2 linked regions of the Duganella dendranthematis genome follow. The protein of the gene in region 1 interacts with the protein of each later gene in a pairwise test. Links are inferred from orthologs where the notes say so. Each region holds a gene or a part of one and is shown on either strand. Other genes may lie near its edges. The genes, in order: HH213_RS03230 and cheA.

Region 1 (9,419 bases):
GCCGCGCCGGATGCCGTCTGCACGCATTTGCAGGACGGGCTGCAACAGCAGCTCGACGCCATCGTGGCTGAAATGAGCCACTGGGAAACCGATTCCGACCTGGGCCGCTTCAACCGCGCGCCCGCCGATAGCTGGCACGTGTTGCCGCCGGCATTTTTTGATGTGCTGGCTTTTGCGATGGATGTAGCGCGCGCTTCCGGCGGCGCTTACGATCCGACCGCCGGTACGCTTGTCAACCTGTGGGGCTTCGGCCCGTGGGGGCGCTACGACCAGCCGGATTTTGTACCGCCTTCCAACGATGAAATCAGCATCGCCCGCAGCCAGCTGGCGGCGCGGCCGGTGCGCCTGCAGCGCGATGGCCGCAAGGCCTTGCAGCCGGGCGGCGTGCAGCTGGATCTGTCGGCCGTGGCCAAGGGCTACAGCGTCGACCGGCTGTCTTATTACCTGAAAACCCAGGGCTTTGCGCACCACCTGGTCGAGGTGGGCGGCGAGTTGCGCGGCGCCGGCGTCAAGCCGGACGGCCAGCCTTGGTGGGTCATGCTGGAGCAAGTCACCGACATCGCCCCGGGCGCAACCGCGCCGGACGAACTGGTGCTGGCCTTGCATGGGCTGGCGGTCGCCACCTCTGGCGACTATCGCCGCTATTTCGAGCTGGACGGCAAGCGCTATTCCCACACCGTCGATCCGCGCAGCGGCATGCCGATCGCCAACGACCTGGCCTCGGTCACGGTAGTGCACGCGCAGTGCATGGCAGCCGACGCCTGGTCGACCGCGCTGACCGTGCTGGGCTGGCGCGACGGCCTGCATCTGGCTGAGCTGCAAGGACTGGCGGCGCGCTTTGTCGTGCGTCAGCCGGACGGCAGTTTCGCCGAATACCTGAGTACCCATTTACGCAGCATGTTAGACGAATAATGATTTGGACCAACGACCCTTCCCGATTGATGATGGTGGCAGGCATGAGCGTGGGGTACGCGCTGGTGTGTCTGGCGCCGTACCTGCGCACGCGCCGCAAGCGTCAGGCCGCCGCGCGCGCCAAGGCGGAAGCAGCGGCCTCGCCCGGCTGGATCGTCACCTACGCCAGCCAGACCGGCAATGCCGATGAACTGGCGCAGCAAACCGCCGCCACGCTGAAGCTGGCCGGTATTCCGGCACGGCTGTGCGAATTGTCCGAGCTGGAGGCGCAGGATTTGCAGGAAGCCGAGCGCATCCTGTTCCTGGTCAGCACCTATGGCGAGGGCGACGCGCCGGATGCGGCGGCCGGCTTTGCAGGCCGCCTGATGACCACCTCGCTGCCGCTGCCGAAACTGCATTACGCGGTGCTGGCGCTGGGCGACAGTGCTTATGCGCAGTTCTGCGGTTTCGGCCGCGCGCTGGATCAATGGCTGCAGGCGCAGGGCGCGCAAAGCCTGTTCCCACGCGTGGAAGTGAACCGCAGTTCGGAACAGGCGATCGGGCAATGGCGGCAGCAATTGAGCCACCTGGCAGGCACCAGCGATGCGCCTGACTGGAGCGCGCCGGCGTTTGACGCATGGCGTCTGAGCGAGCGGGTGCAACTGAATGCCGGCAGCGCCGGCGCGCCGGTGTATCACTTGGAACTGGAACCGCTGAACGGCGCGCTGCCGGCCTGGCAGTCGGGCGACCTGGTGCAGGTGGCCGCGCCGGCCGATCCGTCGCGCGCGCGGGAATATTCAATCGCCTCGATTCCGGCCGATGGCCGCGTCCATTTGCTGGTGCGTCTGCATACGCATGATGACGGCAGCCACGGCGTGGCCTCCGGCTGGCTGACGCAGCAGGCGTCGCTGGGCGAGACCGTGCAATTGCGGCTGCGCCAGCATCGCCGTTTCCGCCTTGAAGGCAACGTCGAACGGCCGCTGATCTTGATCGGCAACGGCAGTGGCATCGCCGGCCTGCGCGGCCACCTGAAAGCGCGTGTGCTGGCAGGGCAGGGACGCAACTGGTTGCTGTTCGGCGAACGCAACGCCGCCTACGACTACCACTACCGCGCTGAACTGGACGGCTGGCAGCGCGACGGCATGCTGGAAAAACTGGATATGGTGTTTTCTCGCGACCAGACCGAGCGGCGCTACGTGCAAGACCGTTTGGCCGAGCAGGCGGAAGCGGTGCGAGAATGGATCGCCGAAGGCGCCGCCATCTACATCTGCGGCAGCCTGGAAGGCATGGCGGCCGGCGTCGACGCCGCACTGGAAGCCGCGCTAGGCCGCGACGGCCTGGACGCACTCGCCGTCGCCGGCCGCTACCGCCGCGACGTCTACTAATCGGCGCCGGCTTGTTCCAGGCCGCGGGCCAGGCTGGAGATGGAGGGGTTGTCGATGAAGACGCAACGCTTGCCGTTGCGCTTGCAGTAGTCTTTGACCCGCCAGTACGCGCTGTGGCTGATGCAGCCGGTCTGACAAATCACCAGGTCGGCCGCCGCCAGGCTCGCTTCCAGGCGGTTGGCGTTGTCTTCCAGGCCGCCGTCGTGGTGGCTGAATTGCGCGCCTTCGCGCTCGATCAGTTCGCGGTAACTGGCGACGTTACCGTTGCGACCGCCGACACACAGCACCGCGCGTTCACGCAGACTCAACGGCATTTTCATGACGTGCTCGACCACCTGCCGGGCCGCTTCCTGCACCGGCGCCGGGGCTACTGAGGCGTCGTTGGCGCGCGCCAGTTCCAGTTTCAGTTCGGCGATCTGGTTGCGCATGGCGCGTTCGCGTTCTTCCATCTGGCCTAGGCGCTCGGCCAGCTTGGCGCGCGATTCCAGGCCGGGAATCGATTCGCGCAATTGTTCCAGTTCGCCCCTGATCGAGTCGATCATGCTGTCCTTGCCCACCACCTGCGCGCGCAGCTGCATCAGCTGCGAGGCGTGCTTGTCGGCGTCGGTGGTTTTCTCGGCCATCAGCGCGCTGGCGCGTTGCTGGGCTTTGGCCAGCTCGTGCGTCAGGCGCTTGTTTTCTTCCAGCGTGGCGTTGAACTTGGTGATGTCGGCACGCACGCACGCGCCAGCCTGGTGCTGCACCATGTGCAGGTCGCGGCACATCTGTTCTTCCAGTTCGGAATTGCAGCGCGGATGCGTCAGGCCGGCCCAGAAGGCGCCGGCGACGTCGCCATTGTTGACCGCAGCGCGCCACAGCTCGGCCACCTGTTCGGTCGTCTTGGCGTTGCGGAAACGCAGCAGCACGGCCGCGTAGCGACGTTCCAGCTCTTTTTGCAGCGCTTCCGACAGGCGGTTGCGGCTGGCGCATTCGGTCACCGCGCCGACGTGTACTTCGTAGTCGTCGGCCACCACTTTGCCACTGGTGACTTTGTCGACCAGCTTGCGCAGCACGCCCAGCGGGAAGCCGACCCCGACCAGCGGGCAGTGGCAGGCATGGCCCAGTTCCCACAGCCGGCGGCGGCGCGAAGCCTGCGCTTCCGGTTCCTTGCCCAGCACGCTGAAAACGTTGTTGATGACCGGCTTGATGACTTGCCGGGCGTTCTGCTCGGCCAGACGCTGACCGGGCTGGGCTACCGGCCCGGCCACCTGCGGCATGGCGGCGGCGATGATAGCCGCCAGTGGATCGTGTTTCTCGCACATGGTCAACGGCTCCGCTCAGGCGACCGACGGCGCAGTGCGCGCGCGGGCCATGATGCGGCTCAGGAAGTTGGTCTTTTCCTGTTCGTGCATGTTGCGTTCCACCTCGCTTGCCCACTGTTCCGACAACTGGGCGCAGGTCGCGCTCAGCACCGGCGCCAGTTCCGGCAAACCGGCTAGTGCTTTCAGATGACGCTCGATCACCGAGGCCAGCTTGACGCAACCACCGGCGTCATCGCTGCCGGCGGTGTAGTGCGACATCAGATGCAGCACGGCGGACAGCATCAGTTCGGGATTGTGGCCGCCATGCGATGAGGCGAGGAAAATCGGGTTGCTATGTTCGATGGCCATCAGACGCTCCAGGTGTGGAAAGAGAGTGTGGCTGGCGGCGGCTGGCTACTCAAGGGGAGATTGGGCGCGGCGGCGCCCTTTAACGCACAGTTAATCGGTACGGCACAAATCAGGCAGTGAGGATCAGCTTGTTCAGCTGGGTGATGCGCAGGCGGTAGACGCGGCCGCCGTGCTCGATTTCCATCTCGCGGCCGCCATCCATCAGGCCGGCGCTGCTGACGCGTTTGACCGGCTTGACCGCCTGAGCGGCAGCTACGGCGACAGGGTGGGCGGCGGGGGCCATCGCAGGGGTAGTCGTGATCATCTTCGCTTCTCCTTAATAAGAATGATTCGTATTTGCATTCATTATTGAGGAAGACGCGGCGGAATGCAAGCGTTTTTGCAGTCTTTTCGTTACCAAGACGATAAAAAAACGGCCCAGTCAATGACCGGGCCCAAGGCTGGGTAATGCGGGAGGTAGTACTTGAATCACTACAATGAATCACTGCGGGTTACTACAAAGCCGCCAGCAACTGGCCGGACGGTACGGTAGCGCCACCTTTGGACTTGCTGGTGGCGGGCTTGCCCCGCGTGCGCGAGGGCGGCAGGCGGCGCAAGGTTTTCAGGGCTTCGGGATCCTTGATGCCGATGGTGCGCTGGTCGACGCTGATCAGGCCGATCTCGTTGAAGGCGGACAGGGTGCGGCTGACGGTTTCCAGCGTCAGGCCCAGGTAGCTGCCGATTTCGTGGCGCGTCATGCGCAGGTTGAACAGCTTGCTGGAGTAGCCCATCTGCGCGAAGCGTTCGGCCAGCGCCACCAGGAAGCGCGCCACCCGGGCCTCGGCGCTGAGCGCGCCCAGCATGCCGATCATCGCCTGCTCGCGCACCAGCTCGCGGCTCATGACGCCGTACATCATGTTTTCCAGCTCAAGGTGGATGCGGCCGAGCGCGGTCAGTTTCTTGAACGGCAGCAGGATCAGGTCGCAATCGGACAGCGCCACCGCTTCCGACGAGTAGTGGCGGGTGTGGATGCCGTCGACGCCCAGCATGTCGCCCTTCATCGGGAAGCTGAGCACCTGCTCGTTGCCGTATTCGTCGATCAGCACGGTTTTGAGGAAGCCGGAGTTGACGATGTACAGCGTGTCGAACGGCTGGCCGATGGTGTGGATGCGCTGGCCGGTTTTAAACTGCACGTGCTGGAACAGCAATTCCTCGTTGGCCATTGAACTGGCGGCGGGAATGTGCAGCAAGTCGCAGACCTCTTTGAGGTTCGACCAGAGCCGCCCCTGCCGCTGGCGGCCGGCTTCCATCGACGACGATTGCAGTGCCGTCGTGGCCGGGCGAATTTCAGACGTTTGCGTTGACAGCATAGTGGTCTCCTGTAGACAGGTATCTGAACGGTATGGTTTCAGTATGTCAACACGGAGGTCGGATAGATATCAGCAATGGCTGAATCTACTGGTAGGAGTCGGGCTAAAGTTTGTAGGAGTCGTCCTACAGGTGAGCTCGGCTATCAGGTTTTGAACGGGGATAACAGACGGTGGGCGACGGCGTACTGCACCATTTCCGCCAATGAACTCATGCCCATTTTCTGCATGATGCGGGTTTTGTGGGTGCTGACGGTTTTGACGCTCAGGTGCAGGCTGTTGGCGATCTCGGTGATGGAACGGCCGGCCACCAGCAGCGAGAACACCTCGAATTCGCGGTCCGACAGTTGTTTATGCAACAGCGACTCGTGCGGCATCATGATGTTGAGCGCCAGCTGCTCGGCTACTTCGGTGCTGATGTACGGGCGGCCGGAAGCGACCTTGCGGATCGCGCCGACCAGCTGGGTGCCGGCGCTTTCCTTGGTCAGATAGCCCTGGGCGCCGGCGCGGATGGCGCGCACCGCGTACTGTTCTTCCTCGTGCATGGTGAGGATCAGGATGGCCAGCTTGGGCGCCTCGGCCTTGACCTGGCGGATCAGGTCGACGCCACTGCGGCCCGGCATCGACAAGTCCAGCAGCAGCAGGTCGAAGCCGCCCTGGCGCACATGGCCGAGCACCTCGAAGCCGTCGATGGCCTCGCCCACGATGTCGATATCCGGCGCGCCATCAAGAATGCGTTTCAGCCCCTCGCGCATGATGGTGTGGTCGTCGGCAATCACTATACGAATCATGGAATGGTGGCAAAAAAATGATTAATAGTAAGTTTTGTTACTGTTGAGTCAAGTTGGTCATATTACTATAAACGTTGACCGACGGGCGCTTATTTGGCGCCAGGCTCCTTGATCAGGCGGTGTACCAGCACCGGGATTTTGGAATGCTGCAACACCTTGTTGGTTACACTGCCCAGTAACAACTGACCCCAGCCGCTGCGGCCGTGCGATCCCATGAAGATCAGGTCGCAACCATGCTGTTGCGCGACGTCGACGATTTTCAGCGCGGCGCTCTCGTGGAAGGCGGTGAGCGTGGTGCAGTTGACGCCGCGTTTGGCGCAGGAATCGGCCACGTCCTGGGTGTGGTCGGCGCCGGCGCGCTCCATCGCGGCGCGGTATTCGGCCTCGCTGGGATAGCTGGGTGGAATGATTTCGACGTAGATCGGGTACTGGTATTCCGGCGCAACAAACAGGGCCAGCACTTCGGCGCCCAGCTGTTCGGCAAACTGCACGCCGGCGCAGGCGGTCTTGCTGGATACGGCCGAGCCGTCGGTGGTGATCAGGATTTTGCGGTACATGACAAACCTCCCTTTTATGCATCAACTCACAAGATGATTGTAGCCCCGATTTACATTATTAACAGTATGGAAAGACTTGATGTTTATCAAATAAAATCGCTTTATCCTGTGGTGCAGGGTGTGGGCTTTTATGCGTCTGACACGTTTTTTTTGCACTAAAGCACTACTTTTGTGTCCTGCGGCATACCTCGGTGATCTTTCCAATGTTAGTATCTCCAAATACAGCTAGTTTAGGCAGTAAATTTATCAATATGGAGAAGCAGGGATTATGACTAACGCCGCTGACGATTTCGACGCCTTATTTGAAGAAGTGTCCGCTCAGAGCAAGACAGCAGCGCCCGCTCCAGCGCCTGCGCCAGCCCCGGCCGCCAGCGCAGAAGACGACCTGGAAAGCCTGTTTGAAGAAGTCGCAGCGGCCCGTCCGGCCGATGCCGCGCCCGCCGCCGTTGCTGCGCCCGCCGCAGCCGCCCCAGCCGAGGGGGCGCCCGTCGAAGACAAGGCCATGTTCGAACGCCTGGGCGGCATCGTGCGTTTGTTGCACGATTCGCTGCGCGAACTGGGCTACGACAAGGCCCTGACCGAAGCGTCGAGCCAGATCAACGACGCCCAGGACCGCCTCGAATACGTCGCTACGCTGACCGAGCAAGCCGCCAACAAGGTGCTCAACACCCTGGACGAGGGCATGCCGGAGCAGGACACGCTGTCGAAAAAATCAAAAGACATGGAAAACCGCTGGGCCGACCTGTTCGCAGGCAAGCTCAGCCTGGAGCAGTTCAAGCAACTGGCCGGCGACTCGCAGCAGTTCGCGATCGCCGTGTCGGCCGCCACCGAAGCGGAAAAGGCGCGCCTGCTGGAAATCATGATGGCCCAGGACTTCCAGGACATCACCGGTCAATTGATCAAGAAAGTGGTGACTATCACGAAAACTGTCGAGAGTGAATTGGCCACGCTGCTGCGCGACAATGCGCCGCCGGCGGTCAAGGAGAAGATTGCACAGAAAGAAGTGTCCCTGATGTCCGGTCCGTCCGCTCCGGCCGTGGCGCTGAATCAGGACAGTGTTGACGATCTTCTTGCCGATCTGGGGTTCTAATGGACGATATGCTGAAGGATTTCGTCGTTGAGGCGATGGATCTGGCGGTCAACGTGGAGGAGCACCTGCTGCGCCTCGAACGTGACCCCGAGAACAAGGAAACGCTGAACGCGGTGTTCCGTTCGTTCCACACCATCAAGGGCGGCGCCGGTTTCATGGGCCTGCCGGCGATGGTGACGGCCTGCCACCTGACCGAGAATCTGTTTGACGCCCTGCGGACCGGCGCCGCGCCGGTGACGCCGCTGTCGATCGAAGCGGCGCTGCAAGCGTCGGGCTTTGTCGCCGACCAGCTGGCCGAACTGAACGACGGCGCCGAGCCGAGCAGCCTGCCGGCGCTGCCGAGCGATCTGGAACAGTTGCTCAACGACGCCATCGCCGGCAAGTCCAGCGCGCCGGCCAAGCCGGCTGCCGCCGCCGCCGCGCCCGCACCGGCGCCAGTTGCCGCCGCCCCTGTCGCCGTTGCCGCCGCGCCATCGGCCGACGGCCTGGACTGGGAAGGCATGTATGAAACCGTGATGCCTGCCGGTAGCTACACCCGTTCCGCCCCGGCCCCGGTCGCGGTGGCCGCGCCGGTGGAAGCCGTTGCCGCAGCGGCCGCGCCGGCCGCTTCCGCGCCGCCAAGCGCCGCGGAAATCGCCGCTGTCGCGGCCGAAGTCAAGGCCGCGCCAGGTGCGCGCCGCGAAGTGGCCGACAAAAAAGACGAACGTGCCCACGCCGCGCCGGCCAAGGAAGAATCGATCCGGATCGACGCCGTCAAGCTGGACGCGCTGCTCGAAGTGGCCGGCGAATCGGTACAGGCCGCCAACCAGGCCGCCGTGCTGCTGGAACGCCTGATGCAGTTCAAGTTCGAAGGCCAGGCGCAGACGCTGATGTCGACGCTGGCCGAAACGCTGGAACGCGCCTCGCGCTACTCGACCGAACTGCAGCGCGCCACGCTGGCGACCCGCATGCAGCCGGTCGGCCGCCTGTTCCAGAAATTCCCGCGCCTGGTGCGCGAGCTGGCCAAGGATCTGGGCAAGGAAGTCGATCTGAACATCGAAGGTGCGGAGACCGAAGTCGACCGTGTGGTGGTCGATTCGCTGTACGATCCGCTGGTGCACATGCTGCGCAACGCGCTCGATCACGGCGTCGAGACGCCGGAAGAGCGCGCCGCAGTCGGCAAGCCGCTGCGCTCGTTCATCCAGCTCAAAGCGTGGCAGGAAGCCAACAGCGTGATGATCGTGCTGCAGGATGACGGCAAGGGCATGGACCCGGTCAAGCTGCGCCAGATCGCCTTGCGCAAGGGGCTGATCTCGGAATCGGCACAGTTGACCGCCGACGATTGCTATCAACTGGTATTCTTGCCGGGTTTCTCGACCAAGGAAGTGGCGTCCAGCGTCTCCGGTCGCGGCGTCGGCATGGACGTGGTGAAAACCGCCGTGGAGAAAAACCGCGGCGCGATCCACATCGAGTCCGAGCTGGGCAAGGGCACTAAGTTCTCCATCCGCCTGCCGATCGAGCTGTCGATCGTGCCGACCATGCTGGTCTCGACCTCGGGCGCCGCGCTGGCGCTGCCGATGGCCGTGGTACAGCGCGTGGTCGAGCTGCCGGAAGTGTTCATGGAAGTCGGCGGCGCGCCGGTGCTGAAGGACCAGGGCCGTCCGCTGCCGGTGCGTTCGCTGGCCGACTCGCTGGGCTACGAAAGCTGCCGCGAGAAGGTGGGTATTGTTG
Region 2 (9,649 bases), 520 kb from region 1 along the record:
TTGCGCAAGGCCGACAGCGGCGATGCGGCATGGCCGTCCGCGCCCGGCTGCGGCAGGCGACGCGCCTGCACGCGCGCCTTGGAAGCGGCGCGGATCTTGTCGGTAATCAGTTCGGTGTACTCGCGCATGCCGGCCTGGATCGAGATCTTCGGCTTGGTGACGAAATCGACCGCGCCCAGCTCCAGCGCGCGCATGGTGATTTCCGAGCCGCGCTCGGTCAGCGACGACACCATCAATACCGGCATCGGTCGCAAGCGCATCAGTTTTTCCAGGAAGTCGAGGCCGTCCATCTTCGGCATCTCGACATCCAGCGTCAGCACGTCGGGGTTGGTTTGCTTGATCAGTTCGCGCGCCACCAGCGGATCGGGCGCCACGCCCACCACTTCCATGTCGGGTTGCGAGTTGATGATCTCGCTCATCACGCTGCGTATCAGTGCGGAGTCGTCGCACACCAGGACTTTGATCTTCATAAAAAGGCTTTCTTGTTATTTAAAACAGATCGATTTCGCCACCCACCGGCGCCACCTTGAGGCGGCTGGCATATTCGATTTCCCGCTTGACCAACGTATCGTTATGGCTCTGCATCAGTTTCTTGACCAACACCTTGCCGGTGCGCGGGAAGAAATACACTTTGCGCGGGTAGATGTCGTTCAGATCTTCCGCCACCACGCGGATTTTTTCCACCTTGAGGAAGTTCAGCACGAAGGCGGCGTTGCGTTCGCCGACGTTGATGGCGGTGAAGCCCTTCAGCACCGCGCCGCCACCGAATACCTTGGCTTCCAGGTTTTCGCGCCGGGCGCCGGCCTTCAGCAAATCATTGATCAGGATTTCCATCGCGTAGGTGCCATAGCGCGCCGAGGCCGATACCGGGCTGCCGTCGCCGCCGCCGTCCGGCAGCATGAAGTGGTTCATGCCGCCCAGGCCGGTGACACGGTCACGGATGCAGGCCGACACGCACGAACCGAGCACGGTGACGATCAGCATGTCCTTGTTGGTGAAGTAATACTCACCGGGCAGAATCTTGGCGGCCTGGCAGTCGAACGTGCGGTCAAAATAGACGTTCGTGGCAAATTGTTCGAGGTCCATGTTTTATTCTCATGTGCGTTGCGGTGCTTTACGGGCCGCAGCGGTATCGTCCAATTCGTAGACGGTCTTGCCGCGCAGTTTCAACGACTCCGAGACATACAGGAAATTCTCCGAGTGCCCCGCAAACAGCAGCGCATCCGGCTTCATCAGCGGCACGAAGCGCGACAGAATCTTGCGCTGGGTGGCCTTGTCAAAGTAAATCATCACGTTGCGGCAGAAAATGGCGTCGAACTGGCCGCTGATCGGCCAGCTGTCCGCCAACAAGTTCAACTGCTTGAACGTTATCATATTCCGCAGTTCAGGCCGCACGCGTGCCATACCTTCGCGGTCGCCCTTGCCTTTGAGGAAGAAGCGGCGCTGGCGTTCGGGCGACATCTTGTCCAGCCGGTCCATGCCGTAGACGCCGTTGGCGGCGGTCGCCAGCACATTGGTATCGATATCGGTGGCGACGATCTGCACGTTCGGCGTCAGCGTGTTGAACGCTTCGCACACCGTCATGGCGATCGAGTACGGCTCTTCGCCGGTGGAGCTGGCGGAACACCAGATGGTCAGCGGCTCGCGCTTGCCCTTGACGTGGTCGGCCAGCAGCGGGAAGTGATGCGCTTCGCGGAAGAACGAGGTCAGGTTGGTGGTCAGGGCGTTGGTGAACGATTCCCACTCTTCGCCCAGGCGGCCGGCTTCCAGGTCGTCCAGGTATTTGGCGAAGGAATCGATGCCGGTGGCGCGCAGCCGGCGGGCCAGACGGCTGTAAACCATCTCCTGCTTGCTGTCGGCCAGCGAGATGCCGGCGCGTTTGTAGATCAGTCCGCGTACGCGTTCGAAGTCGCGCGCGTTGAAGTCAAATTCCTTGACCGTGTCTTTGCTTTGCGGCATATGTTAACCCTTCTCTGGTACTGCTTACTAACAATGCCCGCCGTCATTCCCGCGCAGGCGGGAACCCATACTCAGCATGGGCACCCGCATGCGCGAGTGCGACGACCACTTAAAATTCTTCCCACTCGTCGGCGCCCGAGGACGCCGCTGTGGTTTTCTTCGGCGCGGCCGGACGCGCGGCAGCGGTCGGTGCTGGCGCTGGCGCCGATGCCGGACGCGATGCGGCGGCAATGGCTGCGCGTTTCGGCGCGGCGGCCGGCTTGACCACAGCGCGCTGCGGCGCCGGAGTCGGTGCGCGGCGCACCGCCGTGTCATGCGACAGCTTGAAGATGCTGACCGCCTGCGACAGCAACTCGGCCTGCTCCTGCATGCTTTCCGCTGCCGCAGCCGCCTCTTCCACCAGGGCCGCATTCTGCTGCGTCATCTCGTCCATCTGCGAAATCGCCTGATTGACTTCCTCGATGCCATTGCTCTGTTCCTGGGTGGCGGCGGTAATCTCGCCCATGATGTCGGCCACCTGGCGAATCGACGTCACGATCAGGTCCATGGTCTGACCGGCTTCGTCCACCAGCTTGCTACCGGCATCGACCTTGTCCACCGAGTCGGTGATCAGTTCCTTGATTTCCTTGGCCGCACCGGCCGAGCGCTGCGCCAGGTTGCGCACTTCCGACGCCACCACGGCGAAGCCACGGCCCTGCTCACCAGCACGGGCCGCTTCCACCGCCGCATTCAGCGCCAGGATGTTGGTCTGGAAAGCGATACCGTCAATCACCGAAATAATGTCGGCGATCTTGCGTGACGATTCGGTGATCGACCCCATGGTCTGTACCACCTGCGACACCACGGTGCCGCCCTTCTCCGCAACCGATGACGCCGACACGGCCAGCTGGTTGGCCTGGCGCGCATTGTCGGCATTCTGCTTGACGGTCGAGGTCAGTTCTTCCATCGACGACGCCGTTTCTTCCAGCGAACTGGCCTGCGATTCGGTACGGGCCGACAGGTCGGCATTGCCGGAAGCGATTTCCTGCGACGCCGTCGAAATCAATTCAGTACCGGTGCGCACATCGCCCACCGTCTTGGCCAGGCTTTCGTTCATATCCTTCAGCGCCTGCAACAGTTCGCTGGTTTCATCCTGGCCGGTGACCTGCACGTCGGAGGTCAACTCGCCGCTGGCCACTTTCTGCGCCACTTCCACCGCGCCCGACAACGGCACCGTGATCGAACGGGTGATGATCGTCGCGCACACCACGCCCAGCGCCACCGCCACGCCGCCCAGCACGAACAGCACCACCATCAGGCCGCGGTCCGAGGTGACCGAGCTGTCCATCACTTCCTCGGCGTTGGCGCGCTGCATGGCGACCAGCTTGTTGATCTGCACCAGCGTCTGCGTATTGAGCGGATCGATGCGGCCGGAAATCACCTTGGCGCCGCCCTCGCTGTTAAATGCCAGAATCTGGCCGATGGCTTCCTTGAAGGCGGTGTTGGTGTCGGCGTCCAGCACGCTGATGTCGGCCAGCACTTTCTTCTCGTTGTCGTTCAGGCCCAGCGCCTTGAGGTCGGCCAGCGCTTTCTCGTAGCGGGCGCGCTGGTCTTTCACTTTCTGCTCTTCCTTCTGCATCAGACTGACGTCCGATTGCAGGCCGATGTTACGCATGGCGATGCCGGTTTCCAGCATCGCGCTCTTCATCACGTCGGCCTGCAGGTTCTTGGCCGTCGCGGTTTCCAACCCGCTGGTCAGCTTGCTCTTGTTGCTGTAATTCAGGTAGTTGGTCATCAGCACGATGGCCACCAGGATCAGCAAAATAATGCCGAAACCGATGCGCAGCCGTGCGCCGATCTTGAAGTCGCGTAAGTTCATGTGGTACTCCCCTCTGTCTGTGCTCTATCGTCGTGTGGCGGCGCGTCCTTCTTTTTGGGACACGTCCGTGTACTGCAAGGTGCCGGCGCGGGGTTGAGGCGCCGGCGGGGCGGGCTAGGCTAAGTGTTGGTCACTCAAGCGGCCGCCAGCTGGTCCATCAAGCCCATTTCCGGGCTGGACATCAGCTTGTCGATGTTAACCAGGATCAGCATGCGCTCGTCGATGGTGCCGAGGCCGATCATATAGTCGGTGCTGAAGGCGGTGCCCATTTCCGGCGCCGGCTTCACTTGTTCCGGGGTCAGCGTGGTCACGTCCGACACCGAGTCCACCACCATGCCGACGATGCGGCCGTTGATGTTGAGGATGATGACCACGGTGAACTGGTCATACACCGGATCGCCGAGGTGGAACTTGATGCGCATGTCCACCACCGGAATGATGATGCCGCGCAGATTGATCACGCCCTTGATGAATTCAGGCGCGTTGGCGATGCGGGTCACCGCTTCGTAGCCGCGGATTTCCTGCACCTTCAGGATGTCGATGCCGTACTCTTCCGTACCAAGCTTGAAGGCCAGGTATTCGTGGCCGGCGATTTCGTTGGCCTGTGCGACGTTGGATTGGATCTCTGCCATGATGGCCCCCTATGAAGAAAAAATCGATTCGTCGGCCAACTGGCGCGACGAGCGTATCAGCGCGGCTACATCCAGGATCAGCGATACGCCGCCGTCACCCAGGATGGTTGCGCCGGAAATGCCGGCTACTTTGCGGTAATTGGATTCCAGGTTCTTGACCACCACCTGCTGCTGGCCGACCAGGTCGTCGACGAACAGGCCAGCCTTGCGGCCGTCGGTCTCGACGATGATGACGATGCCTTGGCACGGGTCGGTAAAGCGCGGCGCGATGTCGAACATCTGGTGCAGCGGCACCAGCGGCAGGTACTCGCCGCGCACCTTGATGACGCGGCCCTTGCCACTGATTTCCTTGACGTCTTCCGGCACCGGCTGCAGCGATTCGATCACGAAGCCCAGCGGCAAGATGTAAATCTCGTCGCCGACGCGGATCGACATGCCATCCAGAATCGCCAGCGTCAACGGCAGCGAAATCGAGATGGTGGTGCCGAAGCCCTTGGCCGAGCGGATGTCGACCACGCCGCCCATGGCGGTGATATTACGCTTGACCACGTCCATGCCGACGCCGCGTCCCGACACGTCGGTGACCACGTCGGCGGTCGAGAAGCCCGGCGCGAAGATCAGCTGCCAGACTTCGGCGTCGCTCATGTTTTCCGTTACCGGCAGGCCGTTCTGTTCGGCCTTGGCCAGGATGCGCTCGCGGTTCAAGCCGCCGCCATCATCCGATACTTCGATGATGATGTTGCCGCCCTGGTGAGAAGCCGACAGGAACAGCCGGCCGGCATCGCTCTTGCCGCCGGCGCGCCGCACTTCCGGCATTTCGATGCCGTGGTCGATCGAGTTGCGCACCAGGTGCGTCAGCGGATCGACGATGCGCTCGATCAGGCCCTTGTCCAGTTCGGTGGCGGCGCCGTTGGTGATGAAATCGACCTTCTTGCCCAGCTTGTGCGCCAGGTCGCGCACCATGCGCGGGAAGCGCGAGAACACGAAGTCCATCGGCATCATGCGGATCGACATCACCGCTTCCTGCAGGTCGCGGGTATTGCGGGTCAGCTGGCCGACGCTGTTGAGCAGGCGCTCGTGCACCATCGGGTCGAGCGTATCGACGCGCTGTTCGATCATCGCCTGCGTGATGACCAGTTCGCCAACCAGATTGATCAGCTGGTCGACCTTCTCGATCGAGACGCGGATCGAGGCCGACTCGGCGCCGGCGTGGGCAGGTGCCTTCTCTTTTTCCTTCTCTTCCTTCTTGACGACTTTCTTCTCTTCTTCCGGCGGCGTTTCGATCACGATGCCGGCGGCGGCGCGGATCTGTTCGACCGGCTGGAAGAAGCCGTAACCTTGTGCGTCTTCGCTGCCGGCGGCGGCGTTGGCGCGGATTTCGTCCAGCGGCTGGAAGAAGCCATAGCCCTCGCCGGCGGCGGCGGGCTTGAGTTCGGTAGTGTCGAAGAAACCGTAGCCGAGGTCAGCCTCGACCTGATTGCGCGCGGCCCGTTCCTTTGCCGCCTGCGCGTCGTCCAGCGCCGGCAGTTCGGTGACGATCATGTCGTCCGGATTGAGCACGAAGGAGCAGATGGCGATCACGTCGTCCAGGCTCTCATGCGTGGTGACCAGCATGGCGTTGCGGTCCTTGTCCAGCGGCGTGATCGAGACGTGGCCCATCAGGCCCAGTTCCTCGCCCAGCGCCTGCACCTCGCGGTGCGGCATGGCCGGCAGTTCCAGGCGGTAGCGGCGGCCGCCGCTGTGATCGACCACCTTGGTTTCGACCGCATTGTAGGCCGGCGCGACCGGCGCCAGCGCCACCACCGGCACGTCCTGCGCCAGCGATTGCAGCATCATGCGCACATTGCCGACCGCGTCCTGATCGACCGCGCTGCCGAGACGGTGACCGTCCAGCTGCATTTTGAGGATGTCCTTGGCGGCCAGGAAGGCGTCCACGTGTTCGCCGGTCAACGCCATCTCGCCTTTGCGGATGCGGTCCAGCAGGGTTTCCAGCACGTGCGTGATTTCGCTCATGTCGGTCACGCCAAACGTGGAGGCGCCGCCCTTGACCGAGTGGGCGGTGCGGAAGATCGCGTTCAGATCCTCGGCATCGGGGGCGTCCAGATCGACGGCCAGCAGCAGCCGCTCCATTTCAGCCAGCAGCTCCTCGGCCTCATCGAAAAAGACCTGATAAAACTGGCTTATATCGATGGTCATGGGGATACTCCGTTACGTTCGCTTCGCATCATGACGCCTTATCAGCCGATGACCTTTTTGACGACTTCGATCAGCCGCTGCGGATCGAAAGGTTTGACCAGCCAGCCATTGGCGCCGGCGGCGCGGCCCTTGGCCTTCATCTCGTCGGACGATTCGGTGGTCAGCATCAGGATGGGAGTCTTGGCGTAGCTCGGCAGCTCGCGCAGCAGCTTGATCAGTTGCAGGCCGTCCATGCGCGGCATATTCTGGTCGGTCAGCACCAGGTCGACGTTCTGCAGCTTGGCTTTTTCCAGGCCTTCCTGGCCGTCCACCGCCTCCACCACCTGGTAGCCGGCCGCCTTCAGGCTGAACGCCACCATCTGGCGCAGGGAGCTGGAATCATCAACTGCAAGTATAGTCTTGGCCATCTTTATCTCTCTTGTAAATCACGTTATATAGTTGTTAGAACAGCTCGATGTCGCCGCTCTCCAGGTGTTGCTGACTGACTGCTTTGCGCAACACGCTGCGCAATTCCAAACTCTGTATCGCCAGCGCCATGCTGACCTTGCCCAGCAGCTCGACGATCTGTTCGTTGTCGCTCTCGGGCAGCATCTCGTCGCCATGGGCGCCCAGCGTGCCGAGGAACTCGCGCAAGCCGGTCACGCGTTTCAGCGTGCGGTCCAGCAACTGGCTGGTCATGTCCTGGAATTGCAGGCTGGTGATGGCGGCGTTCACATAGCCGCCGACCTGGCCTTGCAGCGCCTCCAGCTGGGCGCGCTGCTCGGGGGTCGCGGTGCCGCCTTGCAGCAGCAGCTGGATGGTGGCCTGCTCGGCCTCCACCGTCTTATGGATCGCCATGAAGTTGAAGGACAGCTTTTCAATCGCTTCCTCCAGCAGCAGGCCGGTCTGGATCAGGTCGGTCTCGACTTCGGTCAGATGCCGGCGACCGTGGTCAGCCACGCCGGACAGCAGGCGCTTGACGTGGGACCCCAGAATTTTTTTTCTCGTCATAACAGTCTCGTTTACTTCTGTTTACTTCTACTGGCTTATTTGCGCACCGGCGGGCCGGACGGCTTACCCTGGGCCGCCGCTGCGGGGGCGATCTCGGCAGCATCCTCGGCGTCGCCGACCTCGATCTTGCGGCCGTCGCGCAGCACATTGTCTTCGGCCTTGCGGTTCATGACGACGATGCTGATGCGGCGGTTGATCGGATTGAACGGGTCGGCCTTGTCGAGGTTGATGGCCGAGGCCAGCCCGACCACGCGCAAGACCTTGGCATCCTGCATGCCGCCGACGATCAGCTCGCGGCGCGAAGCGTTGGCGCGGTCGGCCGACAATTCCCAATTGCTGTAGCCGGCGTCGCTCATATACGGCGTCGAATCGGTGTGGCCGGACAGGCTGATGCGATTCGGCACGTCATTCAGCACGAAGCCGATCTCGTGCAGGATGTCCTTGGTGTACGGTTGCAGCTCAGCCTTGGCCAGCGCGAACATCGGCCGGTTCTGCTCGTCGACGATCTGGATCCGCAGCCCCTCGCTGGTGATGTCGAGCAGCAGCTGGTCCTTGTATTTCTTCAGCAGCGGGTTGGCCTCGATCTTGTTCTCGATGCGTTCCTTGAGCGCTTTCAGGCGCTGGTTTTCTTCCGCTTCCATGGCGGCCTTGGCGGCCGTCAGGTTATAGGTCTTCTTGACCTGCGGGTCGTCGCTGGCCTTGACCTGGCCGTCGGTACGGGTCAAGTCCTTGCCGCCGCCCTTGATCACCGACGAGCTGTCGCCGCTGCCGGAACCGCCCGCCATCGCCACCTTCAGCGGCGTCTTGAAGTATTCGGAAATGCCGTTGAGGTCGCCCTTGGTGGTCGAACCCAGCAGCCACATCAGCAGGAAGAACGCCATCATCGCCGTCACGAAGTCGGCATACGCGATCTTCCAGGCGCCGCCGTGGTGACCGCCGCCGCCCTTCTTGATGCGCTTGACGATAATCGGCCGCAAGCCCTCTTCAGCCATGATTCATCCTTAAACTAGTGAAATTGCGCGGCATGGCTTACTTCGACTTGGATTTCTTGATGTGGTCTTCCAGCTCGTTGAAGGTCGGGCGCTCGGTCGAGTACAGCACCTTGCGGCCGAATTCCACCGCCAGCGCCGGCGCGTAGCCGTTCAAGCTGGCCAACAGCGTGACTTTCACGCACTGGTACATTTTGGTCGACTCTTCCAGCTTCTGTTCCAGCAGGCTCGACAGCGGACCGACGAAGCCGTAGGCCAGCAGAATACCGAGGAAGGTACCGACCAGCGCGTGGGCGATCAGGATACCCAGCTCGGCCGGCGGCAAGCCTACCGATTCCATGGTGTGCACCACGCCCATCACCGCCGCCACGATACCGAAGGCCGGCATGCCGTCGCCCAGCTTGGCGATGGCGTGGGCCGGCGCGGCGCCCTCGTGGTGGTGGGTCTCGATCTCCATGTCCATCAGGTTCTCGATCTGGAACGCATCCATATTCCCCGACACCATCAGGCGCAGGTAATCGGTCATGAATTCGACGATGTGATGGTCTTCCAGCACGCTCGGGTACTTGCTGAACAGCGGGCTTTGCTCCGGGCTGTCGATATCGCCTTCGATCGACATCAGGCCTTCCTTGCGGACCTTGGACAGCACGTCGAACAGCAGCGACATTAGCTCCATGTACAGGTCTTTGGTGTAGCGCGAGCCCTTGAACAGGGTCGGAATCGCACCCAGTGTAGCTTTCAGGGTCTTGCCGTTGTTACCGACCAGGAAGGCGCCGACAGCGCCGCCGCCGATCATGACCAGCTCCAGCGGCTGAATCAGCACGGCCATGTGCCCGCCGCTGGCGGCATAGCCGCCGAACACGCCAAGCAGGACCACTACATATCCGATGATGACTAACAAGTGTTCTGACTCCCCAGAGCGAAAACCGGCCGAATTGTGACGAAGTGGGCCGGTTTTTCAAGAATTTACATATAGAACTACAATAGCCTGACTAAGGGGGGGCGGGCAAGTGAATAACGTCAAA

Evidence for each region.
Region 2: the proteins of HH213_RS03230 (region 1) and cheA interact in binary tests that used the Escherichia coli proteins (3 or more experiments, as listed by UniProt). The link is inferred for Duganella dendranthematis from one-to-one orthologs.

The regions. Positions count from the first base shown.
Region 1 is NZ_CP051684.1:685,566-694,984, reverse strand. What follows is about bases 6,042-8,798. They hold HH213_RS03230 (protein phosphatase CheZ), read left to right. Parts: upstream 6,042-6,887; coding sequence 6,888-7,709; downstream 7,710-8,798. Other genes in these bases: HH213_RS03225 (chemotaxis protein CheA), read left to right, coding at 7,709-8,798; HH213_RS03235 (universal stress protein), read right to left, coding at 6,152-6,619; HH213_RS03240 (response regulator), read right to left, coding at 6,042-6,062. Outside these bases: HH213_RS03270 (FAD:protein FMN transferase), read left to right, coding at 1-912; HH213_RS03265 (sulfite reductase subunit alpha), read left to right, coding at 912-2,276; HH213_RS03260 (DUF2325 domain-containing protein), read right to left, coding at 2,273-3,577; HH213_RS03255 (hypothetical protein), read right to left, coding at 3,593-3,925; hemin uptake protein HemP, read right to left, coding at 4,035-4,229; HH213_RS03245 (Crp/Fnr family transcriptional regulator), read right to left, coding at 4,420-5,214; more of HH213_RS03240, read right to left, coding at 5,418-6,041; more of HH213_RS03225, read left to right, coding at 8,799-9,419.
Region 2 is NZ_CP051684.1:159,117-168,765, forward strand. What follows is about bases 4,053-7,039. They hold cheA (chemotaxis protein CheA), read right to left. Parts: upstream 6,646-7,039; coding sequence 4,459-6,645; downstream 4,053-4,458. Other genes in these bases: HH213_RS00865 (chemotaxis protein CheW), read right to left, coding at 4,053-4,449; HH213_RS00875 (response regulator), read right to left, coding at 6,687-7,039. In the rest of the region: HH213_RS00845 (protein-glutamate methylesterase/protein-glutamine glutaminase), read right to left, coding at 1-470; chemoreceptor glutamine deamidase CheD, read right to left, coding at 490-1,086; HH213_RS00855 (CheR family methyltransferase), read right to left, coding at 1,096-1,959; HH213_RS00860 (methyl-accepting chemotaxis protein), read right to left, coding at 2,069-3,817; more of HH213_RS00865, read right to left, coding at 3,952-4,052; more of HH213_RS00875, read right to left, coding at 7,040-7,052; HH213_RS00880 (chemotaxis protein), read right to left, coding at 7,087-7,635; flagellar motor protein MotB, read right to left, coding at 7,671-8,627; flagellar motor stator protein MotA, read right to left, coding at 8,665-9,525. UniProt on the Escherichia coli protein: Involved in the transmission of sensory signals from the chemoreceptors to the flagellar motors. CheA is autophosphorylated; it can transfer its phosphate group to either CheB or CheY.